Regions from separate parts of the Bacillus sp. JJ664 genome, predicted to be linked through region 1. Evidence: a T-box and tRNA genes for the amino acid it is inferred to sense, from the RefSeq annotation. Region 1 holds a T-box; the other holds one or more tRNA genes.
The links. The T-box of region 1 lies ahead of argS (arginine--tRNA ligase). A T-box ahead of a tRNA ligase gene usually reads a tRNA of that ligase, here a tRNA-Arg.
Positions count from the first base shown of each region.

Region 2: it has a tRNA-Arg gene. The T-box ahead of argS (arginine--tRNA ligase) is inferred to sense a tRNA for this amino acid. The anticodon was not compared.

Region 1 covers NZ_JBALMS010000175.1:936-9,515, forward strand. The annotation lists gene rfbA (glucose-1-phosphate thymidylyltransferase RfbA) at 1-705, shown strand, start outside; gene rfbB (dTDP-glucose 4,6-dehydratase) at 779-1,735, shown strand; gene rfbD (dTDP-4-dehydrorhamnose reductase) at 1,732-2,574, shown strand; gene V7056_RS19555 (dTDP-4-dehydrorhamnose 3,5-epimerase family protein) at 2,574-3,032, shown strand; gene V7056_RS19560 (glycosyltransferase) at 3,093-4,469, shown strand; gene V7056_RS19565 (glycosyltransferase) at 4,502-5,563, opposite strand; gene V7056_RS19570 (tetratricopeptide repeat-containing glycosyltransferase family 2 protein) at 5,651-6,736, opposite strand; T-box leader at 6,860-7,079, shown strand; gene argS (arginine--tRNA ligase) at 7,124-8,580, shown strand, end outside.
Region 2 covers NZ_JBALMS010000047.1:1,083-10,814, reverse strand. The annotation lists gene V7056_RS08350 (ABC transporter substrate-binding protein) at 1-654, shown strand, start outside; gene V7056_RS08345 (thiamine-binding protein) at 681-971, shown strand; gene V7056_RS08340 (ABC transporter permease) at 971-1,732, shown strand; gene V7056_RS08335 (ABC transporter ATP-binding protein) at 1,735-2,505, shown strand; gene V7056_RS08330 (TatD family hydrolase) at 2,474-3,241, shown strand; gene V7056_RS08325 (helix-turn-helix domain-containing protein) at 3,775-3,999, opposite strand; gene V7056_RS08320 (GerMN domain-containing protein) at 4,201-5,253, shown strand; gene rph (ribonuclease PH) at 5,405-6,142, shown strand; gene V7056_RS08310 (XTP/dITP diphosphatase) at 6,173-6,790, shown strand; gene V7056_RS08305 (YfcE family phosphodiesterase) at 6,793-7,299, shown strand; tRNA gene V7056_RS08300 (tRNA-Gly) at 7,518-7,591, shown strand; tRNA gene V7056_RS08295 (tRNA-Arg) at 7,595-7,668, shown strand; partial or broken gene V7056_RS08290 (protoglobin domain-containing protein) at 7,810-8,472, shown strand; gene V7056_RS08285 (methyl-accepting chemotaxis protein) at 8,695-9,234, shown strand; gene V7056_RS08280 (DUF4240 domain-containing protein) at 9,377-9,732, shown strand, end outside.

The DNA of each region.
Region 1 (8,580 bases):
CGGTTTGAGGAATTATTAGGGGACGGCTCTAATCTTGGAATTACTTTATCATATATTGCACAGGAAAAACCTGAAGGTATTGCACAAGCATTTATTATTGGTGAAGAATTTATTGGTAATGAATCGGTTGCTCTAATTTTAGGGGACAACATATTTTATGGACATGATTTTACGAAGATATTAGAACGAGTAGCCACTTTAAAAGAAGGGGCGACAGTATTCGGATATAACGTTAAAGATCCACAAAGATTTGGCGTCATCGAGTTTGATGTTGATGGAAATGTCATTTCAATAGAAGAAAAACCTATTAATCCAAAGTCGACCTATGCTGTTACTGGATTATATTTTTATGATAATAGAGTAATAGATTTTGCTAAGCAAATTAAACCTTCTGAAAGAGGAGAGTATGAGATTACTGACCTGAATGAAATGTATCTAAAAATTGGTCAATTGAAGGTAGAGATACTTGGCAGGGGTTTTGCTTGGTTAGATACAGGTACACATGAATCACTAATTCAAGCGTCTACTTTTATAGAAATGATTCAAAAAAGGCAAAGCTTAAGAATATCATGTATTGAAGAAATCGCATTTAGAAAAGGATATATAACAATTGAACAATTAGAAAAACTTACGATGCCATTAGCTAATAGTGATTACGGTAAGTATTTATTAAGTGTTATATCAAATGTCAAAAAAAGTAAGTAACGTTTAACTGAATTATATAAGACAGATATTTTGTGAAAAACCTGTTCGAAGTCTTTGTAAAGGTGGGGATCGATTGAACATTTTAATTACAGGTGGTGCGGGGTTCATCGGTTTAAATTTTGTAAACTTTATTTTAAAAAATACTGATTATGAGATTACTATTATCGACGCATTAACTTATGCAAGTCATCCTGAGGAAATAAATAAATTAGTTAAAAATCCAAGGGTAAGGTTTATTCAGGCAAATATTATCAATATAGAAGAAATAAGGACGGCTTTAGATCAAGTATATGAAGTTCTTGTCCATTTTGCTGCAGAATCTCATGTGGATCGTAGTATTAAGGACGGAGAAATATTTATTCAAACAAATATAATTGGTACGTTTAATATGATTCAAATTGTGATGGATGGATTCGCAAAGAAAATGATCCATGTTTCTACGGACGAAGTTTATGGAACACTTGATAAAAATGATACACCTTTTACTGAACACTCTCCTATTTCTCCTAATAATCCATATTCCGCATCAAAAGCAAGCTCTGATTTAATTGTGCGTTCATATTTTCAGACGTTTGGCTTACCACTCATCACAACTAGATGTAGCAACAATTTTGGACCATTTCAAAATAAGGAAAAATACATTCCAACCATCATTTATCATGCGCTACAAGAAAAGAAAATTCCCGTTTATGGGGATGGCTTGCAAATTAGAGATTGGTTATTTGTAGAAGACCACTGCAGAGCAATTGCTATTATTATTGAAAATGGAAAAAGTGGTGAAGTATATAATATTGGCGGTGGCAATGAGAAAACAAATATTGAGGTGGTTAAGCAGATATTAGCAATTATGGGTAAACCAGAGAGTTTAATAGACTATGTAACAGACAGAGTTGGCCATGATCGTAGATATGCAATTGATTCTAGTAAAATTCAAACAGAATTAGGATGGAAACAGAAGCATACTTTTCAAGAATCTTTAGAAGAAACGGTGAAATGGTATATTGAAAAGTTTGGTGACAAGAAAATATGAAAATATTAATCACTGGCGCTGACGGTCAGCTTGGTAAGGAAATTCAAAATCTTTTTGGTAAAGATGGAATTGAAATAATTTCATATGGCAAAAAGCAATTAGATATTACGAATAGGAAAGAAATTAATACAGTACTAAACCAACATCAACCGAATGTAATCATAAATGCTGCAGCTTTTACAAAAGTTGATTTATGTGAAGTAGAAATTGAAAAAGCGTATCTTGTTAATGCGATTGGACCATTTAATCTAGCATTTGAAGCTAAAAAAATAAATTGTCGTTTTTTTCATATAAGTACAGACTATGTTTTTGACGGTGAAAAAAATACCCCATATGAAGTGGACGATTTCACCTCACCAAATACAATGTATGGTAAAAGTAAAAAACTTGGAGAAGAGCTAGTATTAGCGATCAATGATGACAGTACCATCATACGGACATCTTGGTTATACGGACATAAAGCGGATAATTTTGTGAATACAATGGTAAATTTATCAAATAAATTAGATGAAATCAGAGTCGTTGATGATCAAATAGGGTGTCCAACATATACGAAAGACTTAGTACTAATCCTTCAGTCTCTATTAAATGAGAAACCTGGGATATACCATGTGACGAATTTAGGGGAATGTAGTTGGTATGAATTTGCATGTGAAATACTACATTTTTTACATCGTAAAACAAAAATCGTTCCAGTGACAACGAAAGAATATGGTGCTAAAACTCCAAGACCAATGTATTCAGTATTAAGCAATAAGAAACTTGTTGATTTACAAATTCATCAAAGGGATTGGAAAGAAGCATTACATGAGTTTTTAAAAAAGGAGTATGGAAATTAATGCAAATTGAAGGTGTCATTACAAAAAAACTTACTAAACATTGTGACGATAGAGGCTTTTTTGCTGAAGTTTTAAGGGATGATGATGAGTTACTGACGAATTTTGGCCAATTATCATGGTCAACTACTTATCCAGGCGTGATTAAAGCTTTTCATTATCATGAAGAACAAGACGATATTTGGTTTTTTCCATCTGGGAATGCACAAGTTGTTTTATATGACTTAAGAGAGAATTCATCAACGAAAGGCAAAACAAATGTTTTCTATATGGGAGATAATAATCCAATGATTTTATTAATTCCTAAAGGGGTAGCACATGGATACCGAGTAATCGGTGATCAATCTGCAACAATCATTTATTGTACGACAAAATCATATAATCCAAACCAGCCGGATGAAAAAAGAATTCCTTGGAATGATGAGACAATCGGATTTAATTGGGGAACTCAAAATAGATAAGTATATACTCCGAATATATAATAAGTGGGGACTTAAGCAAAGGATGAGTAGGTGTAATGAATGAAAACTAGCATTATTCTATTAACATATAATCAGCTAGATGTTTCAAAAAAATGCTTTGAAAGCCTTGAAAAATATACAAATAAAGACCAAGTCGAAATAATTGTAGTAGATAACGGTTCAACCGATGGGACACGTGAATATTTAAAAAGTAATCCATCGTTTATAACGATTTTAAATGAAAAAAATATGGGGTTTGCTGGTGGCTGTAATCAAGGAATTGAAGTTGCTACTGGAGATAATTTTTTGTTTTTAAATAATGATACAATTGTTACTGAAAATTGGTTGGATGCAATGTTAGATCTTTTATATAGTAATGATCGTATTGGTATGGTTGGTCCAGTAAGTAATTATGTAAGTGGATTGCAAAGAATTGACGTGAATTATCAATCTGATGATGAAATAAATGAGTTTGCTTTACAATATTGTGAAACAGTCAAGGGGAAATCTAAGCAGGTTTTACGACTAGTGGGTTTTTGTTTATTAGTCAAACGTGAGGTAATAGAAAAACTAAAAGGTTTTGATGAAAGATTTAAATTCGGTTCATTTGAAGATGATGATATCTGTTTAAGAACGGTTTTAGAAGGCTACGAGTTGCATATTGCATTAGATTCATATGTACATCATTATGGACATGTAACATTTAAAGGGAATAGTGATATTAATATTACTCAACTTTATGTAGAAAATCGATTCCGTTATATAGAAAAATGGGGCAACCATTTAATAGATACTGCTTATCCAAAACTAGAAATAATTGATATGGTACCAAGTAATGTGAAGAAGGTATTGGAGATTGGATGCTCGGCTGGTGCAACAGGTTTAGAGATGAAAAATAGGTATTCATGTGTACTATATGGCACAGAAAAAAATCCTGAATTGGCGTCAATTGCTTCACAATTTTATGAAAAAGTTGATATTGTGAGTCGTGATGAGACGAATTTAACATATCCAAATGATTTTTTTGATTTAATTATTTTAGATCAAACAATCGAACATATTTACGACCCTTGGAATTATATAATTGAAATTAGTAAACTATTAAAACCATCAGGAAATATTATCTGTAGAGTTCCAAATGTCTCACATGGAGAAGTGCTTTACCAGTTGTTAAATGGTAGTTGGAATTATTTGAATGCAGGAATATTAGATAAGGAGCATGTAAGATTTTTTACGCCTAAAACATTGAATCTACTATTTCCTACTCATATGTTTGACATCATTTATAACAAAAATGAAAATATAGATGTCAATATTAATATAAAATTATTTTTTGAAGAAGTGGTTCACTTAGCACATAAATTTGGTATAACACTAGATGAGTTAACAACAAATTTAGAAATCTACCAAATGCTTGTACATGTAAAGAAAAAATAATAAAAACGGCGGTTGAGAACTTCAATCGCCGTTTATTTATTTAATAAATTTGAGAAATACTGTCTATTCGATAATATGCTAGCATGTGTTGGGTGGTAACTATAGGCCATTTCATTATGTTCATAGGCTAATTGATGTTTACCAATTCGATCATAGCATACTGCTAATTGTAAATGAGGCATCCATGTTGCATATGAATATTGAACGCTTGAAAGTTGCTCTCCATTTTTATTTGAAGCTGCTTCTTCATACCAAAAGATTGCTGAGTCATAGTTTGTATTTTCTAGAAAAAAATAACCAATCCTACAACATGTTTCTGGTTGAGGTTTTTCATATTGAAGTGAGTGTAGTAACCAACTTTTTTCTAATTCAAATAAATTGAGATGATGATAATTATCGGCTAAATAATAGCAAGCTAGTATATTATGTTCATTATACGGTTGCTTTTTTCTTAAAAACTTTAGAAAATATTGAATCGATTGAACATATTGATGATTATCACTTAATTCCTTAGCATAATAAAATAAATCTCTCGATGAAAAGTCAACATTCTCTTCAATCATTTTTTTAAATATTTTTATATGGTTATTAGGATTATTTGTGTATGGGAGATGGTAGATCGCTAAGTCTGAATCAATCACTTTACCTGTAACATTAATATGATACTCATCGGATTCAACACTAAAAGAATAAGAACTATTTCTATTTACTAATCTAGTTAGCATTTTTGGCATATTTTCATTCAAATTAGTAATTAGTTTCATTGAAATTCCATCTATATTTGAATTGATCGACTGCTTTAATTGTGTAAATTTTTTTCGGTCATTTTCGAACAAAATATCAGTAGGGTTTAAGAAAAAAATATATTCTTTTGTTGCGAGGTCAAATAAATAGCTTAATGCATCTTTTTCATACTGAGATGCTTCATGGGAATAAATATTTTTGGTAAACATACTTGCTAGCTCTCTAGTTCTATCTGTGGATTTTAAATCAACAATAATCACTTCATCCACCAAGTCGGTCACTGATTGTAGACATCTTTCAATAACCGCTTCATCATTTTTGACGATCATACATAAACTAACGGTAGTCAAAATATCACTCTTTTCTTAAGATATCGCTTCTAACTAATAAATGTATTTAAGATATTACAAGTTACAATGAGGGACACCGAAGTTGTATTATTGCTCATTAAATAATGAGTTGAAATACGCTTGATTATGCTTGACCGAAGGGTTATTTGGAGCAAAGCTAGCAGCAATATCATTATGTTTTTTAGCTGTCTCTTGATCACCTAAACGACTGTAGGAAAGACATAATTGTAAATGAGGTAGCCAAGTATAACACGCAGTATTAATAAAAGGACTTTGTTTAGGAATATCAACTAATGTAGCAATTTTATACCATGAGATTGCACGATGATAATCGTTTTGTTGAAGATAGATATAGCCTAATCTACAACAATTTTCACCACGAGGACCATCGTAAGTGAATGATTTTAGACAACTACTGGTTGCTAAATCCATTTCTCCTAAATTCAAATAACAATCAGCCATTTTTCCGCAAGCTTGAATATTATCTTCAGACCAGCCTTTTCCTTCATCTAAAAATTTGTTATACCATTCAATTGCGGTTTCATACTTACCATGATCTAAACATTCATTTGCATAATAATATTTATCTCTTGGATTTAATGATTTACCTGAAGCAATTGCTTCTTCATAAATTTTTAAGTTTCGGGTAGATGAGTCTTTATCCTTATAATGGATGACGGCAGCATCTGAATGAATGATATTTCCATATACTTCAAGATATTCATGTACGAATCCAATCCATTTAAAATTCCTTTTACGTTTAACGATTCGATTCCGAACAGAGCTAAATGTTGAATTTCCATCTTCATCAAAAGAAAGATGATATTTCATTGCAACAGCATCTACTTCTACTGTTAAAGTTTTCTTTAGCTCAAGTAATTTTTTTGCATTCTCTTCTGTTATGACATCATCTGCATCTAACCACATAATATAGTCTTTAGTTGCTTTAGAGAATGCAAAGTTCCGGGCCGCGGAAAAATCATTGATCCACTTAAAATCATAAACGCAATTTGTAAATTTTTTTGCTATTTCTTTCGTTTGATCAGTTGAACCTGTATCAATTATGACGATTTCATCTACAATAGTAGAAACGGATGAAAGACATCTTTCAAGAACATTTTCTTCATTTTTTACAATCATACAAAGACTGATAGTAATTGAATCTTTTTTCATTAATTCCACCTCAAATTTATGTTATTAAGGTTGTCAATAAAAGGTTCATCCAATTATTGAAATTTTTTAATAAGAAGGTTGTTATTTAGTTTTGTATATGTTTAAATATGTAAAAGGAATATTGGAAATTTTACGATAAAGAGAGTAGTCTTATAAAGTTTTTAAGCGAGTTAGGGATGGTGGAAGCCTAATAAAACGAATAAGATGAAGCGCACTTTGGAGAAGTAAATTCGAATTGCAGTAGGATTTACCGGGGATGGAACCTCGTTAACAAACTTAAAGTTGGTTCAATATTATTTGAACAATTAGAGTGGTACCGCGGAACTTAAACCCCGTCTCTTTTTTAGAGGCGGGGTTTTATTTATTTTAAGAAGGGAATGAAGGAAGATGAACTATGAATTATTGTATAGTGAACATTTAGAAAAAGCATTAAATGGCGCATTAAATAAAATAGAAATTAGAGCACTGATTGAAAAACCACATTATGCAGATCAAGGTGATTTAGCATTTCCTTGTTTTCAGCTTGCAAAGTCATTAAGAAAGTCCCCAGTTAGCATCTCACAAGAAATTGCACCTCTTATTCAACATGAATTATTTGAAAAGGTTGAAGCGAATGGACCGTATGTAAACTGCTTTTTAAATAAGAAAATTGTCAGTAAGCATATTATTGAAACTGTATTAAATAAAGGAAAAGATTTTGGAAATCAAGTTACTGATGATGAGAAAACAATTGTGATTGATTGTTCTTCACCAAATATTGCCAAACCTTTTTCAATGGGTCATATTCGTTCAACAATGATTGGAAACGCAATTGGGAACATTGCTCAAAAAAATGGCTATAAAGCAATTAAAATCAATCACCTAGGAGATTGGGGAACACAGTTCGGGAAATTGATTGTTGCATATAAACGATGGGGAGTAGAAGAAAAAGTAAAATTAAATCCAATCAAAGAATTGCTAACACTATATATTAAATTTCACGAAGAAGTAGAGAAGGAACCACAGCTTGAAGAAGAAGCAAGAAGCTGGTTTAAGAAATTAGAAGAGAAAAATGAAGAAGCGCAAGAATTATGGGAGTGGTTCCGTGAAGAATCACTAAAAGAATTTAAGATGGTGTATGATTTATTAGGTGTTAGCTTTGATAGCTTCAATGGCGAAGCTTTTTATAATGATAAAATGGATCGAATCATTACATTATTAGAAGAGAAAAAATTATTAGTTGAATCAGAAGGTGCTGAGGTTGTGGACCTTTCAGAAATAGAATTACCTCCTTGTCTGATTAGAAAATCGGATGGAGCTACATTATATGCAACCCGAGATTTGGCAGCTGCACTTTACCGTAAAGAAACATATGACTTTGATAAAGCGGTGTATGTTGTTGGAGGTGAACAAGCTTTACATTTCACACAAGTATTTACTGTTTTAAATAAGATGGGATATGAATGGTCTAAGAATATGGAACATGTACCATTTGGTTTGATTCTTCAAAACGGTAAAAAAATGTCAACTCGAAAAGGGAAAATTGTCTTACTTGAAAAAGTTATAGAAGAAGCAATTAGTTTAGCCAATCAGAATATATCTGACAAAAATCCTAACTTAAAAAATAAAGATGAAGTTGCAAAAATGGTAGGGGTTGGAGCGATTATATTCCAAGACTTAAAGAATGATCGAATGAATAATTTCGAGTTTTCTCTAGAGCAAATGTTAAAATTTGAAGGAGAAACAGGACCATATGTACAGTACTCTATTGTGAGAACTAATTCAATCTTGGAAAAAGCGGATGTAACAGATTTCCATCATCAAGTTGGTTTACATGATGAGTATAGTTGGGACATCATAAAAAA
Region 2 (9,732 bases), on a different contig from region 1:
CAACATAATACTTCTGGTTTTGCTTCACCAGTTAGTAAAAATATTAAATCACCTAAAGATTTTGTTGGTAAAACTTACGGTGGATGGGGTTCACCAGTAGAAAAAGCTATTTTAGATTCATTGATGAAAAAAGAAAATGCAGATGTTAATAAATTAAATATCGTTAATATGGGCGAAGCAGATTTCTTCACGGCAGTAAAGCGAGATATTGATTTTGCTTGGATTTATCAAGGATGGACAGGCATAGAAGCTGAGCTTCGTGGTGAGAAGTTGAATATGGTTTATTTAACTGATTACAGTGATAAGTTAGATTATTATACACCAGTATTAGCAACGAATGAAAAAATGATTAAGAATCAACCAGAAACAGTCAAAGCATTTATGAAGGCGGCGTCTAAAGGATATACTTATTCAATCGATCATCCAAAGGAAGCAGCTGATATTCTGTTAAAAGATAATCCAGATTTAGATAAAGATCTAGTTCAAAAAAGTCAGGAGTGGCTTTCAAGTAAATATCAAGACGATGCAAGTCGTTGGGGTGAACAGAAGTTAACAATTTGGAAAAACTATGCAGAGTGGTTAACTGAAAATAAATTGTTAGAAGGTAAATTTGAACCGGAAAAAGCTTTTACGAATGAATTTTTACCAGAATAATATTTTTTGACAGAGGAGAGTTTTAAATGTCTAATACTTTAATGAGTGTACAAATTATTCCTAAAACAAACAAAATTGAGGAAGTTATTCCAGCGGTTGATGCAGCGATAAAAGTAATCGATGAGTCTGGTGTAAAATACCAAGTTCAACCATTAGAAACAACAATGGAAGGCGATTTAAATCAATTATTAAATATTGTCCAAAAAATGAATGAAAAAATGATTGAAATTGGCTGTCATAATGTCATTACTCAAATGAAAATTCTATATCAGCCACAAGGGATTGCAATGGATGATTTAACGGAGAAGTACCGTTAATGAACCGCAAAAAAATAAAAGGATGGCAACCAATTCTTGTCATCCTCCTTTTTTTAGTTATTTGGCAGCTAAGTATAAAATTTTTCAAAATAGAAGATTGGCTCTTACCAGGGCCAATCGCAATACTAAAAGAAGGAATCCAATCTTATGATTCGTTAGTTCCACATGTACTTTCTACCGTACAATTAACGATCTCAGGTTTTTTGGTAGGTACTTTTTTAGGACTTATGATTGCAATCGTACTACATTTAATTCCAGGATTTAAAGAAGCATTTTATCCATTATTGATTTTGTCACAGAACGTACCAATTATTGTTTTAGCACCACTCTTAATAATATGGTTTGGATTTGGAATCCTACCAAAGCTAATGATTATTTCACTAGTTTGTTTCTTTCCAGTTACTGTTTCTGCTCTCGATGGATTTAGGCAAACACCTACCGAATTGATTAATTATATGAAAATGGCAGGGGCAACAAAATCACAATTGTTTTGGAAAATAGAATGTCCATACTCACTACCGTCTATTTTTTCGGGATTAAAAATATCCGCGACATATAGTGTGATGGGTGCTGTGATTTCTGAGTGGCTTGGTGCAAAAACAGGTATTGGAGTATTTATGACACTTGCTTCTTCTTCATTTCGTACAGATCGAGTATTTGTCTCGATTTTTATCATTATGTTTTTAAGTATGTTCTTTTTCGGCGTGATTGTATTGCTAGAAAAAATGACGGTGAAATGGAAGTCTAAGGGAGTAAAATAAAAATGACGTTAGAAATAAGAAATCTAAAAAAATCATTTGGAAAAAATCAACAAGTTTTAGCAGGTATTTCGATGCAAGTAAATGAAGGTGAATTTGTCTCAATTTTAGGTCCATCAGGAAGTGGGAAAAGTACTTTATTCAATTTAATTGGTGGATTGATCAATCCTGATTCGGGACAAATCATATTAAATCAATCAGTCATAAATGGAGAATTAGGTCATATCAGTTTTATGCCGCAAGAACATTCACTTCTACCATGGCGTAATGTCTTAAAAAATATTTTATTATCAAGTGAACTGAAAGGTAAACCTGATGAAGCATTAGCGCGAGATTGGTTGAAACGAACTGGACTTGCTGACTACAAAAATGCTTATCCGCATGAATTATCAGGTGGCATGAAACAACGAGTGTCTTTTCTTAGATCATTACTTGCTCCGCAATCATTCATGTGTATGGATGAACCATTTTCGGCATTAGATGAATTTACAAGACTTGATATGCAGCAATGGCTTCTTTCAATCTGGGAAGAACAAAGACGGTCAATTTTGCTAGTTACACATAATATTGATGAAGCTTTGTTAATGTCTGATCGGATTTATATTTTCTCAGATAAACCTGCAAAGATTAAAGAAGAAATGATCGTACCATTTCCAAGACCTCGTCAAAAAGAATTACTATTGACTGATGAATTTACCGCGTGGAAACGTAAAATATACTCTGCACTGGAAAAGGGGAAACCAGATGAAAGTGATAGATGCTCATATTCATCTTGACTCATATGAAACGAAACAAAGAGATGAGATACTGAATAGTTTAAAAGAACATGAAGTAGAAGCGCTTATTTCAGTTTCCATGAATTTAGCTTCATGTAAGAAAAATCTCGATTTTCATTTACAATCAAGACAAGTCTACTCGGCATTTGGATATCACCCTGAACAAGAGATTCCCTCAGAAGATGAAACTCAAGCTTTGTTAAAATGGATACGTGAACATAGCGATAAAATGATAGCAATAGGTGAAGTAGGCTTACCGTATTATCGAAATCAGGAACAAATGCTTGATTATAAACCATATATAGAGTTACTTGAAAAGTTTATTAAACTTGCATATGAGTTAAACAAACCGATCGTATTACATGCGGTTTATGAAGATGCCGATATCGTTTGCTGTCTACTAGAAAAATATAAAATCAAAAAAGCACATTTTCATTGGTTTAAAGGAAACAAACATACCATTAAGCGAATGATAGAAAATGGTTATTATATATCCATTACGCCTGATGTGTTATATGAAGATGAGATACAGGAATTGGTTAAACTCTATCCCATTAACCTAATGATGGTTGAAACAGATGGTCCATGGCCGTTTGAAGGTCGTTTTGAAGGAGATTATACTCATCCAATATTTATTCATGAATCAGTACGCAAAATTGCGGAGATAAAAGAGTTGGAATTAGAAGAAGTTTATAAATGTCTATACGAAAACACAAAAGAATTTTATGGTCTTTAAGGATTTATGAAGCAATTACTAGTCTCGTAGTAATTGCTTTTTTTGTTTATTGAGAATAGGTCTTGTTACTTATATGAAAATATTTTAATAGAGTAAAACCGTAGATTTATATGCAAGAGCAGCGAAATATCAGTATCTATCATATAAGGATATTTAATTAGAAAATGTCAATGAATCTTGCCGGAAAGTGAAGTGTTTTATATAGTGCCAATACATAATCGACAAAAAAATTAGATATTCTTCCTCTAAATTTTTTAATAAATAATTTTCAAACCATAAAAGAAACCCCATCTGAAAAAATGATGAGGTTACTATTATATACATGATAAATAAAATGTTGGTCCGCAAATAACTAATTTAATTGTTTAATAGTAAAGATAATGGATTGTGCGCATTGGCCAATATTTAAATTTGTTCGTTTTTTTAATAAATGAAGCCCAATTTTGCTAGCTCAATATAAAAAACCAAAACCGGCATATCAAAAAGATAGCCGGCACTAGGTTGATGAGTAGATTTGTAAATCTACAAGAATGCTATAGTTCAAGCTCGCCCATGCGTAGTAGCTCGATAACTGCTTGTGATCGCCCCTTAACCCCAAGCTTCTGCATTGCATTTGAAATATGATTTCTCACAGTTTTTTCACTTATAAACAGTTCTTCAGCAATTTCTCTTGTAGTTTTATCTTGAACAAGAAGTTCAAATACTTCTTTTTCACGCTTAGTGAGTGTGTGCTTTGTTTGATATTCTCTATCCTTCAACTGTGCTAACCCTCCTTGCTTGACCGAGCTGTACTTCGGATGGGTATTCATTTAGTCTTTTTATCATATGACAGATTCGTATTTAAGGTGAATATTTCCAGTAAATTTAAAAGCAAGATTAAAATATTTATTTTTTTTGGCTATAGCTTGTTCTAAAAATTGTACATGCTCGTATAAATAGTAAAAAAGCGTGGGGGGAGTATGGCAATGAAAAAAAGATTATTGGTAACAACAGCAACACTTTGTGGACTTGCTACATTATCTGGTTGTGGTTTAATTCCGGTTAAATCTTCTAATGAAATCGATCCACCTAAAACGGTTACATATAGAAGTGACCAACCATCCAAAGAAGTACAAGCAGGTAAGGTACAAGAACAAACAGCGAAGAGAGAATTATATTTAATTGATCGAAATGGTTATGTTGTACCGCAAACTTTTCAATTACCTAAATCTACAAGTTTAGCAAAACAAGCCTTAGAGTATTTAGTGAAAGATGGTCCGGTAACAGATCAATTACCAAATGGATTCCAAGCTGTTTTACCACCAAACACGGAGGTTTTAGGGGTAGAAACGCAAAAAGATGGTACAGTCATTGCTGATTTCTCTACAGAGTTTAAACAGTATCATGACGAAGATGAGTTAAAAGTATTTCAAGCTGTAACGTGGACATTGACGCAGTTTGAGAATGTTAAAAAAGTGAAAATTCGTGTGAATGGTAAAAACTTAACCGCGATGCCAATTAACAAAGCTCAAATAAGTGAGGGGTTAACAAGGCAAGATGGCATTAATTTTGATAAAGGTGATATCGTTGATGTAATGAATTCAAGACCAGTTACATTATATTATGTTTCACAAGATGAAATGGGTGAAACTTATTATGTTCCTGTAACTAGAAGGATTTCAAATGCAGAAAAAGATTCATATACTGCAATTGTAAATGAACTTGTTAAGGGTCCTTCTGAGTATTCTGAACTTGTATCAGATTTTGGTTCAGATACAAAATTAGTTGCTGAGCCAAAATATACAAATGGTAAACTAACACTGAATTTTAATGAAGGTATTTACGGTAACATTGCTAAAAACATGATTAATGATGATGTATTACAACCTCTTGTATTATCGTTAACTGAACAAAAAGGCGTTACTTCAATTGAAATTCAAGTGGATGGTAAATTAACAGCACTAAATCAACAAGGTAAGCCTTTAAGCCAACCAGTTTCAAGACCTAAGGATGTAAATACAAAAGAATTATAAACTTCATTATCAAACCTTGAGCCAAAGTTAAAATATGACTTTTGTTCAAGGTTTTTTGCATTTATCTAAAGAAATGCTTTTAATAAGTAGAAATGAAATCATATTTTTGTCTATACTAGTAATTGGAAGATTTATGTAGGAGGAAACAAACATGACTAGAACAGATGGAAGATTAAATAATGAATTAAGGCCAATAGAAATTGTAACGAATTATACAAAACATGCAGAAGGATCTGTATTAATAAGTGTTGGGGATACAAAAGTAATATGTAATGCCACGGTTGAAGACCGCGTGCCACCTTTCCTAAGAAATAGCGGTAAAGGTTGGATTTCAGCTGAGTATTCTATGTTACCGAGAGCAACACATGATCGTACGATGCGTGAGTCGACAAAAGGTAAAGTAACAGGTCGTACAATGGAAATTCAACGATTAATCGGTAGAGCACTAAGAGCGGTTGTAGATTTAGAAGCACTTGGAGAAAAAACGATATGGATTGACTGTGATGTAATACAAGCCGATGGGGGAACTCGAACAACCTCTATTACAGGTGCTTTCGTTGCGATGATGTTGGCATTTGATAAATTAATTAAACAAGATAAATTAAAGTCTTATCCAGTTAAAGATTATTTGGCAGCGACATCTGTAGGGATATTAGAGGATGCTGGTGCGGTTTTAGATTTATATTATATAGAAGATTCTGCAGCTAGTGTTGATATGAATATCATTATGACTGGAGAAGGACGCTTTGTGGAACTGCAAGGAACTGGTGAAGAAGCGACTTTTACGAGAGAAGAGTTAAATGAAATGCTTTCTTTAGGTGAATTAGGAATTAAAAAGCTGATTGGAAAACAAAAAGAAGTTCTATTAAATGAAGGAATTAAGTTTTAACCATACATATATAGAGGAGAGACTTTAAGGATGGAAACAATTATTATTGCGACGAATAATAAAGGAAAAGTAAAAGACTTTGAAGCACTTTTTCACCCAATGGGATATCAAATTAAATCCTTACGAGATTTCCCTGAAATTGAAGAGATTGAAGAAACTGGTACAACTTTTGAAGAAAATGCTATTTTAAAAGCTGAATATTTAGCAAAAGTTTTACAAATTCCTGTTATTGCAGATGATTCGGGGTTAATTGTAGATGCACTTGAAGGAAGACCTGGTGTATATTCAGCACGTTATGCAGGTCTACATAAAAGCGATGAAGATAATTTGCAAAAAGTATTAAGCGAGCTACATGATGTTTTTCCAGGTAAACGTACAGCAAGGTTTTATTGTGCGCTTGCATTAGCTGCTCCAGGTAAAAAAACGATTACCGTTAATGGGACAGTAGAGGGCTATATCTCGAGCGAAAAAAGAGGAACAAATGGATTTGGATATGATCCAATTTTCTTCTTGCCAGAGTTGGACAAAACAATGGCTGAATTATCAACTGATGAAAAAAGTGGCTTAAGTCATAGAGCAAATGCAATTAACTCATTAATGACCGTGATAGAAAAAGAAGGAAAAGAATTTTTTCTAAGGAGATCATGACGATGAAAGCATTGATTCTAAGTGATAGTCATGGTTTAACAGAACTTCTTGAAGTCATATCTAAACGTCATCGTGAAGATGTTGATATAATGATTCATTGTGGTGACTCTGAGTTAGAGATTGATGCGAAAGAATTACAAGGTTTTCATGTGGTCCGAGGCAATTGTGATTTTAGAGGAGAATTCCCTGAAGAGTTCATTCATCAGGAAAATGATTTCAAGATTTATGCTACCCATGGTCATTTATATGGGATTAAACAGACACTTCAGAAGCTACATTATCGATGCAGAGAATTAGGTGCAACGATTGCTTGCTTCGGCCACTCTCACATGCTTGGTGCAGAAGTGATTGATGGAATCCTTTTTATTAACCCAGGTAGTATACTCCTACCTCGAATGAGAAAAGAAAAAACATATGCGATCATAGATACCGATGGTAAATCTGCAACTGTCATTTTTCACACGATTGATGGCAAAGAGTTATTATCATCTTCATTTGATTTAAATTAAAAACATTAGGTAAAGGTTAGTGGGAAAATAAAAATACCTACTAACCTTTAAGTTCTTTAAAAAGTGATAATTTTCATACAAATAAAATATAATGAGTGTATAAATAGAAAAGAAATTATTTCCTTTATTTTGGAAAAAAAGTTAAAATTATTGTTGACTTTATTTAGTGAAGTGACTATAATAAATTATGTCGACAGGTGATGTCGCTAAAAAAACACGCGGGTGTAGTTTAATGGTAAAATAGAAGCCTTCCAAGCTTCGGTCGTGGGTTCGATTCCCATCACCCGCTCCATATGTCCTGGTAGCTCAGCAGGATAGAGCAACGGCCTTCTAAGCCGTCGGTCGGGGGTTCGAATCCCTCCCAGGACGTCATAACAGGAAAAGGTTTAAGAAATACGGGTTATCCCATTTTCTTAAACCTTTTTTTGCGTCTCCAATTCGATTTCTCCTTCTATTCTTTATTAGTTCCTTTGTACTAATACTTTAATTTATAACTTTCTGCTTTTTTTTATGTCTCAGTATGAACATTCCCAATCATTTGTTGGACTCAATAGTAAAAAATGGATTCAGCATGTAACTAAACATTTTTTATATTATTCCGACATAATTACAGATGAAGAAGGGAGCATATTTTTTATGTTTTTTAAAAAGAAAGAGAAGCAAAATCATTTTATGCAAGAAAGTAATCAATCAAATGTTTCAGTTTTAATCCAAGTAACAGATGAAGAAATAAAACAGCAGTTAGCGTTCATACGATTAAATGAAGAAGAATTAAAGATCTTAAAAAGTTTACAGCCTATTGTTTCTGAAAATATAGAAAGTTTAGTGTCAGCATTTTATGATGCTGTACTAAAAGTTGAACATTTAAAAAATATCATTGAAAGTCACTCATCTGTTGAACGGTTGAGAAAAACTTTATCGTCACATATCCATTTATTGTTTCATGGTGAAATAAATGATGAATATGTAAATAAACGATTAAAAGTGGCTCAAATCCATTTTAGAATAGGTCTTCAACCGAAATGGTATTTAGCTGCATTTCAAAATATTTTAGAAGAGTTAATTTTTGTCATTTCTAAAATTACGAATACTACTAATGAAGAGCAAAGAAAGCTAATATCAGTATCCTCGAAAATATTAAACTTTGAACAGCAGTTAGTATTAGATCTATATGAAAAAGAAAATATTGGGGCAAAAGAGAAACAATTACAAGTTGAAATAAATTTAAAGAAAAAAATTGGTGAAATTGCTGAGGAATTACTTGCTTTAGTAGAAGAAACAAATGCTGCTGTTGAGTTATTAGTAGATAGCAGTGTAAGGGTAAATGAATCAGTTATATCAAATAATGAAATTGCAAGTACTACTCAGTCGTTGGCTTATGAAGGTCAAGAGTTAATGAAGGTGTTGCATAATAAAATTTCAACGATCTCAAATAGTACTGATGAAGTATCAGTGTCAGTTGATGTATTAAATAACTCATTTAATGAAATATCACAAGTCATTTTAATTGTTCAAGATATTGCTAATCAAACTAATTTACTTGCCCTTAACTCTGCGATTGAGGCAGCTCGTGCAGGTGAGCATGGTAAAGGATTTGCGGTAGTAGCGAACGAGGTAAAGAAATTAGCTACCCAGACAAAAACATCAACAGAACGAATTGAAGAATTAATTTCACATGCAACTCTGTATATGAATAAAGTTGTCAATTCGATTCATGATGTAAAAGGTCTAGTAAATGATGGTCAACAGGAAGCTACGCAAACTCATGATTCCTTTAATGGCATTGTAAGTTCAATGGATACTAGCTTATCTGGAAACCATGGAATTGAAAAACAAATTGTAAATTTAGTTGATGTGATTAAAGAAATTGGTGGAGCAATCAGCAGTGTTGCAGCGTCAGCAAATGACCTAAATGATGCAGTGCATAAAGAGTAATATATTAGCTAAAAGAGAAGGGAATTCCTTCTCTTTTTTTTGTTTTTTACAAAATTGTGAGAATATAACAAATTTGTAAAGAACCGAAATTTTATGATGAGATATGTTATCCTAATATAAATAAGATAGTGGAGTGATTTTTATGACCGAACAAGACTTTTGGGGACTCATTTCAAAAATGCATATTGTAGAAGAACCTTATGAGTGGGTAATAAGTCATTTAGCAAAACAAAGTGATGAAGAAATTGCAGAATTTGAAATACAGTTCGAAACTGCTTTTTCAAGAGCATACAATTCTAGGTTATTAGCAGCTGCATGGGTGATTATGGATGGATGCTCGGAAGATTCATTTGCTTTTTTTAGAGCGTGGTTAATCGGTCAAGGTGAGCAAGTATATAAAAAAGTTCTAGACAATCCAGACTATTTGGCTGAATATATATTTCCTGTTTATGAGGCAGAAGGTTTAGTGCCTGAATTAGAAGACATGTTAGATTTAGC